DNA from 3 places in the Gilvimarinus sp. DA14 genome. Region 2 is predicted to be linked to each of the others. Evidence: predicted binding sites of a transcription regulator. Region 2 holds the regulator's gene; each other region holds the start of a gene.

The links. Region 2 encodes LexA, which represses DNA repair genes until DNA is damaged. Its sites were predicted from a motif close to ACTGTNTNTANANACAGT; they were not measured.
Region 1: the regulator LexA is predicted to act here: its motif matches at 3,502-3,519, upstream of recN (DNA repair protein RecN).
Region 3: the regulator LexA is predicted to act here: its motif matches at 2,589-2,606, upstream of recA (recombinase RecA).

The regions. Positions count from the first base shown of each region.
Region 1 is NZ_CP100350.1:56,390-63,067, forward strand. It holds gene NHM04_RS00210 (diguanylate cyclase) at 1-847, shown strand, start outside; gene NHM04_RS00215 (outer membrane protein assembly factor BamE) at 877-1,284, opposite strand; gene fur (ferric iron uptake transcriptional regulator) at 1,364-1,771, shown strand; gene recN (DNA repair protein RecN) at 1,804-3,477, opposite strand; gene grpE (nucleotide exchange factor GrpE) at 3,629-4,183, shown strand; gene dnaK (molecular chaperone DnaK) at 4,374-6,296, shown strand; gene dnaJ (molecular chaperone DnaJ) at 6,439-6,678, shown strand, end outside.
Region 2 is NZ_CP100350.1:889,533-896,210, forward strand. It holds gene mfd (transcription-repair coupling factor) at 1-1,832, shown strand, start outside; gene NHM04_RS03820 (CsiV family protein) at 1,873-2,859, shown strand; gene NHM04_RS03825 (cold-shock protein) at 2,887-3,099, opposite strand; gene NHM04_RS03830 (hypoxanthine-guanine phosphoribosyltransferase) at 3,259-3,774, opposite strand; gene NHM04_RS03835 (mechanosensitive ion channel family protein) at 3,771-4,874, opposite strand; gene lexA (transcriptional repressor LexA) at 5,122-5,724, shown strand; gene NHM04_RS03845 (cell division inhibitor SulA) at 5,717-6,112, shown strand; gene NHM04_RS03850 (hypothetical protein) at 6,202-6,465, opposite strand; gene NHM04_RS03855 (DUF6586 family protein) at 6,623-6,678, opposite strand, start outside.
Region 3 is NZ_CP100350.1:3,884,254-3,890,931, forward strand. It holds gene NHM04_RS17000 (FdhF/YdeP family oxidoreductase) at 1-1,938, shown strand, start outside; gene NHM04_RS17005 (CinA family protein) at 2,041-2,544, shown strand; gene recA (recombinase RecA) at 2,709-3,734, shown strand; gene NHM04_RS17015 (regulatory protein RecX) at 3,749-4,204, shown strand; gene rrtA (rhombosortase) at 4,189-4,794, opposite strand; gene NHM04_RS17025 (phosphoserine transaminase) at 4,991-6,106, shown strand; gene NHM04_RS17030 (phosphoglycerate dehydrogenase) at 6,180-6,678, shown strand, end outside.

The DNA of each region.
Region 1 (6,678 bases), 830 kb from region 2:
TGACGCCCTTTTATCGCGTCACTATCAGTTAGTGCTGGAAGGCGCTGGGATGCTAGTGCGAGCCATCACGGACCCTCGTCAGGTGCTTGAGGTCATGCGGGAGTTTCACCCCGAAGTGGTGCTGTTGGATTTGAATCTTCCCGGCTGCCGCGGTTACGAGCTGGCGCAATTGATACGACTACACTCCGAGTGGCTTCGCGTGGCAATCGCCTATCTCTCTTCAGAGCAAGATGAGCAGCGCCAGTTAGTGGCGATTCGCACCGGCGGTGAAGACTTTCTAGCCAAACCGATTTCTGATTTGCGTCTGATCAGCTCGGTGACAGTGCGCGCCGCTCGGGTGCGTCAGCTCAGCGATGCCATTGACCGCGATAGCTTAACGGGCCTTTTGAAGCACAGCCGGATAAAAGAGCAAATCGGTGTTGAGTTGCAGCGCGCGGCGCGGCAGCAAAAGCCGGTTAGCGTTGCGATGATTGATCTCGATCACTTTAAGCGGGTCAATGACAGCTACGGCCACGCGGTGGGCGATAAAGTCATTCGCGCGCTATCTCAGCTTTTGCGTCAACGTTTGCGCAGAACCGACAGCGTGGGTCGCTACGGAGGCGAAGAGTTTGTCGCTATATTGCCCGACTGTGATGCCAGCTCGGCCCAGGTTCTGTTAGATGATGTGCGGAAAAAGTTCGCCGTCTTGAGCTTCAGTGCAGAGCGTGAGCACTTCAGTGTCACTTTGAGTGCAGGCGTTAGTAGCAGCCTGCAGGCCGACGACGAAAACTTATTGGAGCGCGCCGATAAGGCTTTATACGACGCAAAAAGTAACGGCCGCGATCAGGTTGTGATTGCGGCCGATTAATGGGCGAATAAGTTATTGACCGATCGTGGTTAGTCGTTGGTCGGCAACGGAGTTTCTGGCTCTAAATCGTTCTCCGGAAGCTCATCATCGCCTTCGGTTTTGGGTTTCGGCAGGTTTTCACCTTCGTAGTGGGTGTAGGTGTCGCCATCAAAAAACACGGTCATTGAACGCTTAAAAAACCGGCCATCACCCATCTTTAAGCTGTAATAGTAGTCCCAGCGATCATCGTTAAATACATCGTCAATCAACGGAGTTCCCAGAATATAGCGCACTTGTCGCTTATTCATACCCGGTTCGAGCTGGCTAATCATCTCTTCGTTGATGATGTGACCTTGTTGAATATTGATCTTGTGAACGCCGGGAAACTGAAAATACTGACACCCCGCCAGCAAAAACAGACTGCACACGACCATCAGGGGCGCTTTGATTATTTTCATTACAGGGGTTCCACTTGCTAAAATGAATGGGCGATAATACCTGATCACGTTAAACACTGAGAAGAGTTTGGACGAAAAAATGGCCGACGAAAACCAAGAATTACGCAAGGCGGGCCTCAAAGTCACCTTGCCACGGGTGAAGATTTTGCAAATGCTGGAATCTTCAGAAGACCACCACATGAGCGCAGAAGATGTCTACAAAGCGCTGATGGAAGCCGGTGACGACGTAGGCCTGGCAACAGTGTACCGGGTTTTAACCCAGTTTGAGACCGCGGGCCTGGTGGTTCGTCACAATTTCGACGGTGGACACTCAGTCTTTGAAATTGCTCGCGGTGAGCATCATGATCACATGGTCTGCTTGGATACGGGCAAAGTGATTGAGTTCCACAACGAAGAAATCGAACAGCTGCAGAAGAAAATCGCCGCAGAGCATGGTTACTCACTGGAAGACCACTCGCTGGTACTTTACGTTAAACCTAAGGCGTAAAGCCCCAGCCCCAGTGAAACGAGCCGGTCAGCTTAGCCGGCTCGCTCCAGCATCTGCTCGGCGTGGGCGCGAGATTCTGCCGTAAGCTCGGCCCCGCCCAGCATTCTCGCTAACTCCTCTACTTTTTCGCCGCCGGACAACTCCACCAGGCTGGTCAGCACTTTTTGCTTGCTGCTGGCTTTTGCCACTTTCAAATGCTGGTGCCCCTTGCTGGCGACCTGCGCCAAATGAGTGACGCACAGAATTTGGCCTCGCGCGGCCAATTGCCGCAGCAGTCGGCCCACTGTGTCAGCGGTGGCGCCACCAATGCCCACATCCACCTCGTCGAACACCAGACTCGGTATGGCACTGTGTTCTGCGGCCACTACTTGAATGGCCAGGCTGACCCGGGATAACTCCCCTCCAGAGGCGACCTTGGCTAACGGGGCTGCTGGTTGGCCCGGATTGGTGCTGATGAGCAGCTCTACGTCTTCAAGTCCGTGGGGGGCAGGGCGTTCGTGCCGGTCGGTGAGTTGCACGGTGAGTACAGCGTGCTCCATGGCCAACTGTTTTAAGTGGCTATTGACCTTTTTGGACAGGCTAAGTCCCGCCTTGGTTCGCGCTTGAGTTAATTTCTTGCCCAGTTGGCGGTAGGTCTGTTCCAGCTCATTGACTTCGCGCTCCAGCTGCTCCAGCTGCTCGTCGCCGCCGCCTAGTTGCGCCGCTTCATCCGCCAGTGCCTGGTGCACACCGATCAGCTCCGCCGGGGTCACCCGGTGCTTACGGGCTATCTCGTAAATCGCCGATAGGCGTTGATCTACCTGGCTTAAGCGTTCCGGGTCCAGATTAAAACCGTCGGAAAATTGCTCGGCACTGCGCAGCGCTTCGTCAATCTGAATTTGTGCTTCGGCCAACATTTGTTCGGCTTCCTGGAGCAGCTTTGGCTTATCGCCAAGGTTGCGCAGCAGTTGCAGGGCGCGATAAATACCCTGTTGCAGGCCCATTTCTTCGTCGCTGCCTAGTTCGCACAATTGGCTCGCGGCCTGTAAAAGGTTTTCTGCATCGGCCAGAGTGCGCTGTTCTTGTTCCAGGTTTTCCAGCTCGCCGTCTTGCAAATTCAGTTGATCCAACTCCTCTACTTGATAAGAGATCAGTTGGTAGCGCTCAGTCAATTCGTCGGCATTGGCGCGGCGCTCATCCAGCCACTCGCGCTTTGCTTTCCATGCCTGAAAGGCCTCTTTTACCTCTCGCGCCAGTGCCGTGTGGGCCGCATATTCATCCAGCAGACGGCGATGGTTGTCTTTGACCAGCAGCGATTGATGCTCGTGCTGACTGTGAATGTCCATCAGCATTTCGCCCAGGTTTTTTAGCTGTGCCAGAGTGGCAGGGTGGCCGTTAATATAGGCCTTGGAGCGACCCTCAGCGGTCAGGGTGCGCCTTAGCAAACACTCGTTGGGAGCTTCGTCCTGCTCGAGGTCTTGTTTTTCCAGCCACTGTTGAGCGCGCTTGATGGCGCTGAGGTCGAAGGTGGCGCTGATATCGGCGCGCTTGGCTCCGTGGCGCACCCGGCTGGCATCGGCGCGATCGCCCAGGGTTTGCCCCAGCGCTTCCAGCAATACGGATTTACCTGCGCCGGTTTCACCGGTAATGACGGTCATGCCGGATTTAAAGTCTAAGTCCAGCCGTTCAACCAGGGTAAAGTTCTGCACGCTTAAGTGGGTCAGCATAAATTGCTCCGTTTGGGGCTCTTTTCTGGTTATTTATACAGTATTTTTGTGGTTGGTACTAGAGATTCGCGCAAAGGGCTTGAAAAGCCGAAGGTGATCCCCAACTCCCGCATATCCCTGATAATTTCCCAATTTGTAAGAGGCAGTCAAGGTGACAGAGCAAGAACACAACGAGCAAGTTGAAAACGAAGCCGAACAGGCGCAGCAGACCGAGCAAGAGGAAGCCGTAGAGGTGGATATCTCAGCTGAGAGCTCACAGGTTGAAGAGTTAACCCTGGCCTTGGCGGGGGCAAAAGAGCAAACCTTGCGCGTCCAGGCTGAACTACAAAATGTGCGCCGCCGCGCTGAGGCCGATGTAGAGAAAGCTCACAAGTTTGGCCAGGAAAAGCTGGTGGGAGATTTACTGCCGGTTGTCGACAACCTGGAGCGGGCGCTGGCCAGCATTAACGCCGAAGACGATGCCAATAAGGCGATCATCGAAGGCATTGAGCTGACTCTGAAGTCGTTTATCGACATCTTGGTCAAGCACAAGGTGGAGCCGGTTAACCCCGTGGGCGAGCCCTTTAATCCCGAGCTGCATCAGGCCATGTCCATGATTGAAAACCCGGACGTAGAGCCCAATACCGTGATCGATGTGTTCCAAAAGGGCTACACCCTGCACGGCCGTCTGGTGCGCCCGGCAATGGTGGTGGTAGCTAAGGCTTAAGCACACACTTTGTAAGGTTTTTTGCCTGGGTCGACCTTGAAAAGCACAGCTCGGTTCCCATATAGGCAGTAACGACTGAACAGCCCGCTTACGGGCATGATTTGAACATTGGCTGAGCGCCCGATAGGTCGCGGTTTTAGTAGAGCTAAAGCCAGTCGCGTTCGGCAGCAACAATTAGGAGACTTATTTTATGGGTAAGATTATCGGCATTGACTTGGGTACCACCAACTCATGCGTATCCGTTCTTGAAGGCGATAAAGCCAAGGTTATCGAAAACTCTGAAGGCGATCGCACCACCCCGTCCATCGTTGCGTTTACCAACGATGACGAAATTCTGGTGGGCCAGAGCGCTAAGCGTCAGGCGGTGACCAACCCCAACAACACCCTGTACGCGGTTAAGCGTTTGATCGGCCGTAAGTTTAAAGACGATGTGGTGCAAAAAGACATCAAGATGGTGCCTTACTCCATCGTTGAAGCCGACAACGGCGATGCTTGGGTAGAGGTGAAGGGCGACAAGAAAGCGCCGCCGCAGATCTCTGCCGAAGTGCTGAAGAAAATGAAGAAAACCGCCGAGGACTATCTGGGCGAGAAAGTGACCGAAGCGGTTATTACCGTACCGGCTTACTTTAACGATTCCCAGCGTCAGGCCACCAAAGACGCCGGTAAAATCGCGGGCCTGGATGTTAAGCGTATTATTAACGAGCCCACCGCGGCAGCACTGGCCTATGGTATGGACCAGAAAAAAGGCGACCGCACCATTGCCGTGTACGACTTAGGTGGTGGTACTTTCGATATCTCGATTATCGAAATCGCCGATGTCGATGGCGAGCACCAGTTTGAAGTGCTGTCTACCAACGGTGACACCTTCCTGGGCGGTGAAGACTTTGACCTGCGTCTAATTGACTACCTGGCCGATGAGTTCAAAAAAGAGCAGGGCATTGACCTGCACAATGATCCACTGGCCCTGCAGCGCTTAAAAGAAGCCGCAGAAAAAGCCAAGATCGAGCTGTCATCGAGCCAGCAGACCGAAGTGAATCTGCCGTACATTACTGCAGACAATACCGGTCCTAAACACTTGGTGGTGAAGCTGTCGCGCGCCAAGCTGGAGTCTCTGGTAGAAGAGCTGGTAACTCGCTCGCTGGAGCCTGTGAAAATGGCGATTAAAGACGCCGGGGTATCCGTTAACGACATCAGCGACGTGATTTTGGTGGGCGGTCAAACCCGTATGCCGATGGTGCAAAAAGCAGTTGCTGATTTCTTCGGTAAAGATCCGCGCAAAGATGTAAACCCGGATGAAGCCGTGGCCATGGGCGCAGCCATTCAGGGCGCGGTGCTGGCCGGTGACGTCAAAGACGTATTGCTGCTGGATGTGACCCCATTGACCCTGGGTATTGAAACCATGGGCGGTGTCGCCACTCCGCTGATTGAGAAAAACACCACCATTCCGACCAAGAAGTCACAGGTGTTCTCAACGGCCGAAGACAACCAGACCGCCGTTACCATTCACGTGGTGCAGGGCGAGCGCAAGCAGGCGACGCAGAACAAGTCGCTGGGCCGTTTCGATTTGGCCGATATTCCGCCCGCTCCGCGCGGTATGCCACAGATTGAAGTGACCTTTGACATCGACGCCAACGGTATTTTGAATGTGAGCGCGAAAGATAAGGCCACCGGTAAAGAGCAGTCCATTGTGATTAAGGCTTCTTCCGGTTTGTCGGACGACGAAATCGAGCAAATGGTGAAAGACGCCGAGGCCAACGCCGAAGCGGATAAGAAGTTTGAAAAGCTGGTGACAGCGCGCAACTCTTTGGACGGTTTAATTGCAGCAACGCAAAAAACCCTCAAAGAAGCGGGCGACAAAGCCACCGACGAAGAAAAGTCGGCCATCGAAGCGGCAATTGCCGAAGCAGAAGAAGCGGTTAAAGGTGACGACGTAGACGCCATGGAAGCGGCGACCACCAAGTTGACCGAAGCGTCTGGCTCGCTGGCGCAAAAAATGTACGCCGAGCAACAGCAGCAGGCGGGCGGCGAACAGCAGGCCGACGCCCAGCAAGAAGCTGATGACGGCGTTGTTGATGCCGAGTTTGAAGAAGTTAAAGACGACGAGAAGAAGTAAACGTCCCTTTAGCGACTGATGGCCGGCGCTTGTCGGCCGCAAACTCTCAGCGAATGCGGGCGGGGACAACCTTAGCCCGCATTTGTTGTTAGGGCCTGTCAACAGGCCCTGAGGCTTCCAATTTTTGAGGAAACACAAACACATGGCAAAACGCGATTATTACGAAGTACTGGGGGTGTCCAAAGACGCCTCGGCGCAAGAGCTGAAAAAGGCCTACCGCCGGGTCGCCATGAAGCACCACCCGGACCGCAACCCGGGCGACAAAGAATCGGAAGACAAATTTAAAGAGGCGAGCGAAGCCTACGAGGTATTGTCTGACGAGCAAAAACGCGCCGCTTACGATCAATTCGGCCACGCAGGGGTTGATGGTCAAGGCGGAATG
Region 2 (6,678 bases):
GGGCCGATGAAAACGTCGCGCCCCTGCACAAGCTGGGCTCGGAGGCCTGGGGCAAAGCCAAGCGCAAAGCTGCCGAGCAAGTGCGCGATACCGCCGCAGAACTGCTCGACATTTACGCCAAGCGAGCGGCCCGCAAAGGCCTCGCCTTTGACGACCCCAAAGCCGATTATTTGGCCTTTTCAGCGGGCTTCCCCTTTGAAGAAACGCCCGATCAGCAGCTTGCCATTGATGCGGTGGTCAAAGACATGCTCTCACCGCAACCAATGGACCGACTGGTCTGTGGCGATGTGGGTTTTGGCAAAACCGAAGTCGCCATGCGCGCCGCCTTTGTCGCCGCCCACGGGGGTAAACAAGTCGCCATTCTCGCCCCCACCACCCTCCTGGCACAGCAGCATTTTGAATCGCTCAAAGATCGATTTGCCAGCTGGCCCTTTACCATCGAGGTAATGTCGCGGTTTCGCACCAGCAAAGAAGTCGATGCGGTGAAGGAGCGCCTAGCCGAAGGCAAGATTGATATCGTGGTAGGCACGCACAAGCTGATTCAGCCAGATATCAAGTACAAAGACCTGGGGCTACTAATCATCGATGAAGAGCACCGCTTTGGCGTGCGCCAAAAAGACCAGTTAAAAAAACTGCGCGCCGAGATTGATATTCTGACCCTCACCGCCACCCCGATTCCGCGCACATTAAACATGTCTATGGCGGGTATTCGCGATTTATCCATTATCGCCACCCCGCCGGCGCGGCGCTTAAGCGTCAAAACATTCGTACGCCAGCACGACGATGCGACGATCAAAGAAGCGATTCTGCGGGAGATTTTACGTGGCGGTCAGGTGTACTACCTGCATAACGAAGTAAAAAGCATTGAGCGCACCGCGCGCGCCTTGCAAGAGCTGGTGCCCGAGGCACGCATCGGCATAGGCCATGGCCAGATGCGCGAGCGCGAGCTGGAAAAAGTCATGTCGGATTTTTACCATAAGCGCTTCAACGTCATGGTGTGCAGTACCATTATTGAAACTGGCATCGATATACCCAGCGCTAACACCATTATTATTCACCGCGCCGACAAGTTTGGCCTGGCGCAGCTGCATCAGTTGCGCGGGCGCGTGGGCCGCTCCCACCACCAGGCCTACGCCTATTTGCTGACCCCCGAACGCCGCGCCATGACCAGTGATGCCATTAAGCGCTTGGAAGCCATTGCCAGCGCTGAAGACCTTGGGGCAGGTTTTACCCTGGCCACCCACGATATGGAAATACGCGGTGCCGGGGAGTTATTAGGCGACGAACAATCCGGACAGATTCAGACCGTGGGCTTTTCCATGTATATGGATATGCTGGATCGAGCCGTTAAAGCCCTGCGCTCTGGCAAGCAACCCAATATCGATGCACCTCTAGCCGACAACATTGACGTAAACCTGCGCATACCCGCGCTGATCCCCGACGATTATTTACCCGATGTACACACCCGCTTGGTGCTGTACAAACGCATAGCCGGTGCCGATAGCCAGGAGGCATTGCGCGAGCTGCAGGTAGAGATGATCGACCGTTTTGGTCTGCTACCGGAGCAGACCAAAAACCTGCTGCGAGTCACGGAAATCAAACTCGCCGCCGAAAAGTTGGGCATTGTTAAGCTCGAGGCATCCGCAGGCGGCGGCAAAGTCGAGTTTGGCCCTGAAGCACCAATAGACCCACTAAAGATTGTGCAAATGGTACAGAGCCAGCCACAGGTATTTTCACTGGCCGGCGCCAGCGGTCTGAGCTTTAGGATCCCTATGCCCGACGCCGAAGACCGCTTACAAAGAGTGAACGACCTTTTGGCCAGCCTGCATTAAATCGGGTTAGACTTGCCCATCGGCAAATAGGAAGACATTTATGATCGAGGTGAAAAAACTGGCCCGCGCCCTTGCCACCGCTATGGCAGCCATAACCATGACGGCGCCACACTGGACTCAAGCGCAAAGCAATCACGAGGGCTGGTATCAGGTAGAGATTATTGTTTACTCCCGCCCGCTGGACACCAGTGCAGAAACCTGGCCCGCTGACATCACCCTGGACTACCCGGTTAACTGGCAAGAACTGCGCGCCCCAGAGGCGGAAATGGCACGGCGCGAAGAGCGAGCCCGCAAACGACAAACCGAAGCACAAAACCCACAGACGAATTATTTCGGTGACGACAGCGCTACCGGCCAGCAAGCCACTGCAACAGCGATTGACGCACAGCAACCTCTCGCCGTTGAACCTGTCGATTTAGCCCGCGACGCCTTTTTCGAGCTGCCCGCCGACCAGCGTGGACTGAACGCCGTAGCCAACCGCGTTGCAGCCCAACCCGGCTTTGACATTCTGTTTCACGAAGCCTGGCGCCAGCGGGTAACCGCCGAAGCTTCGGCGCCCTGGGTACTCATTTCCGGGGGAGAGGCTTTTGGTGAGCACTTTGAGCTGGAAGGCAGCATTAATATCAATGTTTCTCGCTATCTACACGTTTTTACCGATTTGTGGTTTACCGAGTTTCAAATCAATACCGGGCAAAGTCGCAACCAGTGGCCCAGCCTGCCATTGAGCCCAGTGAAACGACTGCAACAATTAGAAGCGCAAAGCGCTGTGGATATTGACTACTCCAACCTGATGGCCGATGCGGTGCAAACCCGCCCTGAAGATACCTTAATGGAGTTTTTAGAGGCGCCCTATCTGCCCGCGCGAATTGTTAAACTGGAGCAGCAGCGGCGTATGCGCAGTAGCGAATTGCACCACCTGGATCACCCGCGCTTGGGTATGCTGGTAAAAATCACGCCTTACGAGCGCCCTGCAGAGTCGACAGCAGCGCCTAAGGAAAGCAATGAGCCATCGCCAGCCGGGCCCTAGAGCCCGGCACAGACTAAAGCAGAATTTTTAAAGCTGAATCACATCATCGGCCTGCAGACCTTTATCGCCCTGCTGCACCGAAAACTCCACATTCTGACCTTCAGACAGAGAGCGGTAACCCTCGCCGCGAATATTGCGGTAGTGGACGAACACATCCTCGCTGCCCTCACCACGGGTAATAAACCCGTAGCCGCGCGCGTTATTAAACCATTTAACCGTACCGGATAGACGATCAGACATATTTCAACCTCATTATTTTTATGTACAGCGACTCCTGTCGGAGCGCGGCCCCCACAGCCGCAGTACGAATTTGTACTGCATTGAGCGCAAATTGTCCACTTTGTCGACGCCAGCGCCGAATAAATTGCTCAATAATCAGAAAATTCGCACACTTATGCGTTAGAGGGCAAATATACCAGGTGCATTGCGATCCCGCTCAGCGTTGTCCATACCAAAGCCGTACACATAGCGGTCGGGAACCTGTAAGCCCAGGTAATCTGCGGCTACCAGCGCCGGCTGCGGCAGCTGCTTATGAGCCAAGACGGCGGTGGCGACGCTTGAGGCCTGACACTCAAGGCAGTACTTGACCACCTCGCGCAAGGTTATCCCCTGATCCAGAATATCATCCACGATCAGCAGATCGCGGCCGGACAAATCCGTTTGGGGTTTAGCCAGCCAGCGAAGTTGATCGGCGGCGCTGTTGTCGCGATAACGGCTCGCATGCAGGTAATCTACCTCAACCGGCACCGTTAATTTGGGCAGTAATGCCCCGGCAGTAACCAGTGCGCCCTTTAACAGCACCAGCACAAGTAAAGGTTGTAATTGATCAGCGTAATCGGCGTTAATCTGGGCGGCCATGGAATCGAGCGCCGCATCGATCTCTGCCAAGTTGTATAAACACTCGGGCTGACTCATGAACTCTCCGATTGAGCGGCACCAACTTGTGGTAGCTGTTGCGCAGCAGCCAAATGCAAAGTGCGTGTTGGAAAGGCGCATTCTGCACCATGCTGCTCCACAATCTGAATAATACGCAGCAATACATCCTGCTTTACTTTGTGAAAGTGCACCCAATTAATAGTCTTGGTAAAGGTGTAGACAAAAAAGTTTAACGACGAATCGGCAAACTCATTAAAGTTTACAATCAAGGTTTGATCGGTATCGATCTCTTCGTGGCTCTGCAGCATTTCACGCACATCATCCACAATCGCCGGCAGCTTACCGGCATCCTCATAACGAACTCCGATAGTCTCGTAGATCCGGCGGTTTAGCATGCGCGACGGGTTCTCAACCGAAATATGGGTAAAGGTCTGGTTTGGCACGTACAGCGGACGCTTGTCGAAGGTACGAATGCGGGTCAAGCGCAGGCCAATTTCTTCTACAGTGCCTTCGATATTCTGATCTGGCGAACGAACCCAGTCTCCCACTTTGAAGGGTCTGTCGAGATAAATCATTAAGCTGCCAAAAAAATTGGCCAGCAGATCCTTCGCCGCGAAACCTACAGCAATACCACCAATACCGCCAAATGCCAGAACCCCGGAGACGCTGTACCCCAAAGATTGCAACAGCACCAGCGCTGCGGTGATTACAATGGAAATACGCAGCAACTTCCCTACCGCCATCACCGTGGTAGGATCGGCAGGTTTACCGTCGTCGGGGGCGAGGAAGTTCTGCTCGCCATATTTAACTAAACGAACTAAAAACCAGGTAAGCAGGACAATAATACCGATGCGCAACACCTGGTCGGCGTATTCCAACAGTGAATCCTCGGTCACATCGTGCGCCAGCTCTGCCGCCCACGACAAACCCACCAGCCATATCAACCAGCGCAGCGGTGCTATGGCAGCCTCTACCAGGGTGTCATCCCAGCGGGTGTGAGTTTTATGGGCGTGCTTAAGCAGGGTATTGAGAATACTGCGGACAAAAGTCGCCAAGACCAAGGTCGCTAAAACAACGGCGAAAACCTGCACCAACCACAAACTCTCACTTCTCGACAGACCTGAAATCCAAGCTTCCATAACGACTTGTGTTCCTCTACGACTTAACCCAACCAGGGCTTGTATTGTTTTTGCAGTCGCGGTGACTACGCTCGATTTTGCAGGCAGAAGTATACATGCCGTCAGGCGCAGCAGCGAGACTATCGGCAGCCTCGCTGATCTTTGGCCATACCTCGCGAGAAAACTGTTGCACGCACCAAACAACTGTATATAATCACAGACACTGTATAACCAAACAGTACACCCAGACAGGACACAGGGAACCGCTATGCAAAATCTAACCAACCGGCAGCAACAGGTATTAGAACTGATAAAAAGCTATGCCGACGAGACAGGTTACCCCCCTACCCGAGCCGAGATTGCCCGTATGTTGGGTTATAAATCGGCCAATGCCGCTGAAGAACACATTAAAGCTCTGGCCCGCAAAGGCGCCATTGAGCTGATTCCCGGCGCCTCCCGCGGTATCCGCCTACCCGAAGCCCAGGCGGGGCTGCCAATTGTGGGGCGCGTCGCTGCCGGTAACCCGATACTCGCGCAGGAACATATTGAAGATTACTGCAATATTCCGGCTAATTTCTTTCACCCACAGGCGCATTTTTTCCTCAGCGTTAAAGGCATGAGCATGAAAGATGCCGGCATTTTGGATGGTGACCTGCTGGCCGTACACAGAACCGACCAAGTTCACAACGGCCAGATTGTAGTAGCCCGGATTGACGATGAAGTAACCGTAAAGCGGTTTAAGCGTGAAGGTAATCGAGCACAGGTTGAGCTGTTACCGGAAAACCCGGATTTTGACGTGATTCATGTGGATTTGCGCGATCAAAGCTTTGCCATCGAAGGGCTCAGTGTAGGAGTGATACGCCGTGACTAAATTTAATACCGTTCAACCTATCGCCCAACCAGATAGCGGCCTGACCGAGCTGGTACTGACACAGGGAGCCGGCCAGTCCTGGCACATGGTGCTGCCCATGATCGCCCACCTCAGCCATCAATGTGACCAGCGCTGGTTGACCTGGGTGACCCGCGAACCCGTACCCAGCCATCTGCTGGCACAGTTTAACGTCGATACTTCACACCTGCGCCTGGTGCACTGCAAAGACGACGAGCAGCAATTGTGGGTCAGCTGGGACGCCCTGGCACTGGGCAATAGCCATACAGTGATCGCAAGCCCGGGGAAACTTAACAGACAGGAATTTGCGCAATTGGAAAGAGCCGCTCAACTCGGCGCATGCCAGGGTTTACTGATTCGCGAGCGCTGACCCGAAGCGACCAACTCCCGCAGCTTTGTTCATGCACTAAAGATATAAATAAGAGAACAGAGGCCAAGAAACTCTGATGAGCGGCGAAGTTAATGGAGTGTGCGCTTATTGTAAACGTCAACTTGGCCCTCTTCGGCCATGGATTCCTCAGGTTCGGCATCGGCTAAATCACCAGCCGCTTCCATACCCGCCTCAATCATGGCCTTGGCAATATCAAATTTGCCTTCGCGCATAAAAGACAATGACTCGGTAGAGAATTTTATACACAGCAGCGGCTCGCCCTCTTCGTCGGCACGCTGTAATACCACGTCGCCATTGGCTAATTCGACAATTTCATACAGGGATGCTGACATACGATCTCCGCCCGCGCTCACTCCGGGTCTGCAATTCAAACTCAAGCCCACCAGTTTAACAGCATTTTGCGGCACAATAAATGCACAATTTAACGCTGTAGAAAATATGAGCAGGGGTTTCGCACAGGCGGCCCGATCAAAAAAGCCCGTTGCGGGGTTAGCACTCCAGGCTGTTATCGCGCTGGCGCTCAATCAAAGCCTGAAACTCACTGC
Region 3 (6,678 bases), 960 kb from region 2:
CCCGCCGAGCTGTTTGCGCACAACTTATCTGAGTTTAATGAGCTGACAGACCGCGAGTTGGAAACCATGGGGCGTTTGAATACGCCCGTGTATAAGCCCGCAGGCAGTGATAAATATCAACCGATTGGCTGGGATGAAGCGCTGCAGATGGCGGCCAGCCGCCTGCGCGCGCAGCCCGCTGAGCAGAGCTTCTTTTATGCCTCGGGGCGCTCGTCCAACGAAGCCGGCTTTTTGCTGCAATTGATGGCGAGACTGTATGGGAGCAACAATGTTACCAATTGCTCCTACTACTGCCATCAAGCTACCGGTGTGGGGCTGCAGGGCACAGTCGGTACAGGCACCGCTACGGTGCAGCTGGAAGACTTGGCACATGCAGATATGGTCTTTGTGATCGGCGCAAACCCGGCATCGAACCACCCGCGCTTTATTCACCAGCTAAAAAATTGCCGCGACCGCGGCGGCAAGGTCATGGTGATTAACCCCGCTAAAGAGCCGGGCCTGGTGAAATTTGCCGTACCTAAAAGTCCCAAGTCCATGTTGGTGGGCGGTACTTTGATTGCCTCGCGTTTCTTGCAGCCTAATATCGGTTCCGATTTGGCGTTGCTCATGGCGCTTGCCAAAGTGTTACTCGAGACTGAAGCCTATGCGGCAGACTTTATCGCCAGTCACACCCGGGGTTTTACCCAGTACAGCGAGTATTTAGAAACCCTTGAGCTGGCTGATTTGTCTGCCCAGTGTGGTATTAGTGAACAGGATATTCGCGAGCTGGCGGCGGACTATGCCCGTGCTGAAAATGTGATTTTTGCCTGGGGTATGGGCATCACCCATCATCTGAATGGCGTTGATAATGTCGAGGCGATTGCCAATCTGGCGCTGTTACGTGGAATGTTGGGTAAACCGGGGGCAGGTTTGCTGCCCTTGCGCGGCCACAGTAATGTTCAGGGTATTGGCACCATCGGCGTAAAGCCGGTACTGGCCGACGATGTGTTGGCCGCCATAGAAAAGCATCTGGGGGTGAGTCTGCCGCGCCAGCCGGGCATGGATACCCTGGCGTGCCTGCGCGCTGCTGAGGCAGGCGGTATGCGCAGCGCCGTAATGATGGGGGGCAACTTATTTGCCGCCACGCCGGATACCGAGTTTGCACGTCGTGCACTCGATAGCGTGGACTTTAAACTCTACCTGACCACCACCCTAAACCGTGGCCATTTTAACGGTATGGAAACCAGTGAAGCGCTAATTCTGCCCGTGTGCGCCCGCGATGAAGAGCCCCAGAGCACCACCCAGGAGTCTATGTTCAACTATGTGCGCCTCAGTGATGGTGGCATTACCCGTTTGAATAATGTGCGTTCTGAGGTGACGGTACTGGCGCAGCTGGGGGAAAGGTTACTGCCTGATAGTGGGCTTGATTTTGTCGCCCTGCAACAACACGACGCGGTGCGCGAAGCGATAGCGGCGACAATTCCCGGCATGGAGCAATTGGCGGATATCGGCGCAACAAAGCGCGAATTTTCCGTCGCAAACCGGGTACTGCACACGCCGTCTTTTAATATGCCTGAGCAGCGCGCCAATTTTAAAGTGCACCAGCTTGAGCAGCAGACAGATAGCGATTACCCCTACCGTCTCGCCAGCATTCGCAGCGAGGGTCAGTTTAACTCCATAATTTATGAAGAGGCTGACAGCTATCGGGGGACCTCGCATCGCTGGTGTGTGCTAGTATCCCATACCGACTGCGAGCGCCTGCAGTTAAGTAAGGGGGCAAAAGTGGCTCTGGTCTCTCGCCATGGCAGGATGGACGAGCTGGAGGTGGTGCCTTTTGATTTGCCCGCTGGCAGCGTGATGGCCTACTACCCGGAGGCCAATGTACTGATCGGCACCGAGCATGACCCGCGCAGCAAAACCCCGGCATTTAAGTCGGTGCCGGTTTCCCTTCGGGTTTAGTCTAACCCGCGTTTTTTCCGCCCGCCGCCGTCTGCGGCGGGCTATCGCTTTTGCGGCAAGACTCTTAAAATGCCCGTTCCATTCGCCCGAGCGGAGGCCGCTGTGACTTCTACCGATACGGAAATAACCCGACTGCACCTCACCCGTGAGCTGGGCGCGTGTTTGAGCGCGCGCGGTTGGCAGGTGGCGACGGCCGAATCCTGCACCGGAGGCATGATTGGCGCTGCCATTACCGAGGTGCCCGGCAGCTCGGCCTGGTTCGAAATGGGTTGGCTAACTTACTCTAACCAGGCCAAGGTACAGCTGTTGGGCGTAGCGCAAGCGGCATTGGATGAACACGGTGCGGTCAGCCAAACTGTGGTAGAGCAAATGGCCTTGGGCGCCAGGCAGCGCAGTGGCGCCGAGCTGGCGGTGGCGGTCAGCGGCATAGCCGGGCCCGACGGTGGCAGCCGCGACAAACCAGTGGGCACAGTATGGCTGGCCTGGGCCGGGCCCGGCGATAAGCTGGTGTCTGAATGCTATGTTTACCAGGGCGAGCGCCAGCAAGTGCGCGCGCAGGCTTGTATTACCGCACTGCGTGAACTGATTAACCTGTGCAAACACTGAGTTTGCAAAGGCTCTTCAAGCCAACTACTGTATAAATTCATAGTACTGTTTTCATATACAGGTTTTTCCTGTATGCTGGATTCATAAGCTGATGTATCGACCACGTAAGCGCTGGGCGCATCAGACAACAACAGCATATTTTCGTTTTTTCAGTTGAGGTGATTATGGACGCGAATAAAGAAAAGGCTTTGCAGGCAGCACTGGGTCAAATTGAGCGCCAGTTCGGTAAGGGTACCGTAATGCGCATGGGCGATCGCGAACATGTCGCCATTCCCGCTATTTCCACAGGTTCGCTGGGGTTGGACGTTGCCCTGGGTATTGGCGGCTTGCCCAAAGGCCGTATTGTTGAAATCTACGGGCCGGAGTCGTCCGGTAAAACCACTTTAACTTTGCAAGTGATCGCCGAGGCCCAGCGCGCTGGTGGTAACTGTGCCTTTATCGATGCCGAGCACGCGCTAGACCCTATCTACGCCGAAAAGCTGGGCGTAAATGTCGACGATTTGATCATCTCGCAACCGGATACCGGAGAGCAGGCGCTGGAAGTATCCGACATGCTGGTGCGCTCGGGCGCGGTCGACGTGCTGGTAGTGGACTCGGTAGCAGCGCTGACCCCCAAGGCCGAAATTGAAGGTGAAATGGGCGATCATCACGTGGGCTTGCAGGCGCGTTTGATGTCGCAAGCACTGCGTAAAATTACCGGTAATATTAAAAATGCCAACTGTCTGGTTATCTTTATTAACCAGATCCGGATGAAAATTGGCGTTATGTTCGGTAATCCCGAAACCACCACCGGCGGTAACGCACTTAAGTTTTACTCATCTGTACGCTTGGATATTCGCCGTATCGGTTCGGTGAAAGAGGGCGATGAAGTGATCGGCTCGGAAACCCGGGTGAAGGTGGTAAAAAACAAAGTGGCGCCCCCCTTTAAACAAACCGAATTCCAGATCTTGTACGGCCAGGGTATCAACCGCATGGGCGAGGTAATCGACTATGGGGTTAAGTTGGGCATGGTCGACAAAGCCGGTGCTTGGTACAGCTACAATGGCGATAAAATCGGTCAGGGCAAAAACAACGTTATGAAGTTTTTGCAGGAAAACCCGGATATCGCTACCGAGCTGGAAAGCCGGGTACGCGGTGAGCTTTTGGGCACAGTAAAACCTGCTGAAGCCACCGAGGAAGAAGAGGCTTAACGGCGCTTATGGACATGGATGCCACAAGCCCTGAGCAGATCCGCGAGCGAGTGCGCAATAGCGCGCTCGCTTTTTTGACCCGGCGTGAGCATGCTCGGGCCGAGCTGGCGCAAAAACTCAGCCAGCGTTATAGCGCTCCGGAGTTAATTGACGAAACTTTGGATTGGCTGACGGACCTGGGCTATTTGGACGACAGCAGGTTTACCGCAATGTTTGTGCGCAGCTCTGTCGGCAGTGGCAGAGGGCCCATAAGAATTGCCCATGAACTGCGCCAGAAAGGGGTGGCCAATGCCCAGGTAGAGCAGGCGTTGGCAGAGTGTGAAGTAGACTGGACAGAGCTGGCTGCTGATGTACTGGCGCGAAAGTTTTCCGCCGCTCCGGTCGACGCCAAAGAAAAAGCGCGCCAAATCAGGTTTTTGCAGTACAGGGGGTTTCGCCCCGACCATATCTTTTGTCAGTTTGAGCGCTGAAGCCCCCGCCAGGCGGCTAGCTTAACCGCTAAAATCCACAAGAATGACAGTACCGCCCCGCCCAGGGCGCCGTATAAATGCGCAACTGACAGTACCGGCCCGGCAATAAGTACTTCGGTAGCGCTGTGACCGCCCGGGATAATTCGTTCATAGCAAAGCTTGACTCCCAGTGCCAGTATTACCGCCCAGCCAACTGGGTCATTGCGGGTACAAATGGGCGCCAGCAAAAATACCAGCAGACCGTGTAGCACACCGGATAAACCCACGTAGTAACTCACCTGTGGCTGCCATACGTACAGACAAACGCTGATAAACAGTGCGCAGAATAATGCGCTTACCGCGATAGAGACGGGTTGTCGCTCGGCGCCAGCCCAAAATAAAATCAGCAGCAAGGCGGCGGCATTCATGGCCGAGTGAATTAAATTCAAATGCACAATGTGCGCACTGAAAAGGCGCCACAGCTGTCCGTCATCCAGTGCCGCGCGCTGATATTCCAGCAGCGGGTTCAACAGCTCGGCATTATATCCCAGCAGAAGCAGTGGTAGCCCCAGGGCGAAAGCAATCAATAGGTGGTGTACGAGGGTTTTCATGGTAGGCCACTATAACCCAATTGCGTCGCGCTGGGCTGATACCGTTTCGCGCAGCGATCTATCTGTGCATTTGTGCGGTGTCACACCATAGACCGAGCCGCCGTCAGCTGGCATAATCAGCGCCCGATTTTTAACCTGCGGTGGTGTCTGAAGCGCCCCGTAGCCGCACCCTTACTGGACTGTTCAGAGGAATGCCATGCAACCTTCGGTAAAACCGCAAAACCCTAACTTCTCTTCCGGCCCCTGCAGCAAACGCCCGGGCTATGATGTCGCGAATCTGGACGTGTCTACTCTCGGTCGTTCGCACCGCTCAAGCATTGGTAAAAATGCCCTGGGTAAAGCCTGCGAGCAAACCAAACAGCTGCTGGGCCTGCCCGAGGGTTATCGCGTGGGTATTGTCCCCGGCTCGGACACAGGTGCGGTGGAAATGGCTATGTGGTCAATGCTGGGGCAGCGCCCGGTAGATGTACTGCAGTGGGAATCCTTCGGTAAAGGCTGGCTGACCGATGTGACCAAGCAGCTGAAGCTGGATAATGTGAATGCGCTTGAGGCCGACTACGGTGAATTGCCGGATTTGGGCAAAGTTAATTTCGATAACGATGTTATTTTTACCTGGAACGGTACTACCTCGGGTGTAAAAGTGCCCAATGGCGATTGGATTGCCGATGACCGCCAGGGTCTGACTATTTGCGATGCTACCTCAGCGGTATTTGCCATGGAGCTGCCGTGGGAAAAGCTGGATGTTGTGACTTTCAGCTGGCAGAAAGTGCTGGGCGGCGAAGGTGCGCATGGGGTTTTGATTTTAGGCCCCCGTGCGGTTGAGCGACTGGAAAGCTACGAGCCACCATGGCCTATGCCCAAGCTGTTCCGCATGACCAAAGGCGGCAAGCTGGTAGAAGGTATCTTTGAGGGCGCCACTATCAATACTCCCTCTATGCTGTGTGTGGCCGATTACCTGGATGCCCTCAACTGGGTTGAGTCTATCGGTGGCGTGGCCGAAACCATTCGCCGCAGCGAGGCAAATCTGGAGGTGCTGGAAGAGTTTGTCGCCGCCAATGACTGGATTGACTTTCTCGCCGCCGACAAAGCCACCCGCTCGAACACCAGCGTGTGCTTTAAGTTAAATGCCACCCCCGAGCAGGGCAAAGCACTGGTTAAACTGTTGGACACCGAGGGCGTAGCCTATGACATAGGCGCCTATCGTGATGCGCCTCCGGGGTTGCGTATTTGGTGTGGTGCGACCGTGGAGACCGACGATCTAAAAGCGCTGCTGCCCTGGTTGAGCTGGGCCTACGCCCAGGTCACTGCCTGATTTACGCTTACAATCTTTACATTTAGCGCGCTCAACTGAGCGCGCTTTTGTTTACAAACACTGGGAATGCACTATGTATAAAATTAAAACCTACAACAAAATTTCGGTGAAAGGGCTCAATCGTTTCGACCGCGCCCAGTACGAAGTGGCCAGCGATATCAACAACCCCGATGGTTATATTCTGCGCAGTCATAAATTGCACGATGAAGCTCTGCCCGAATCGGTAAAAGCCGTGGCCCGCGCCGGTGCCGGCACCAACAATGTGCCAGTGGCCGAGTACAGCAAAAAAGGCGTAGTGGTGTTCAACGCCCCGGGTGCTAACGCTAACGCGGTAAAAGAGCTGGTGTTGACCGGTATGCTGCTGGCTTCGCGCGGTATTATTCCCGGTATGAACTGGTCTAACTCTCTCACCGATATGAGCGACGCCGGTGAGATGAGCAAGCTGATGGAGAAGCAAAAATCCCAGTTTGCCGGTAGCGAGCTGATGGGTAAAACCCTGGGCGTTGTCGGCCTGGGCGCTATCGGTTCTCTGGTGGCTGAAACAGCCCTGGCCCTTGGTATGAACGTGGTAG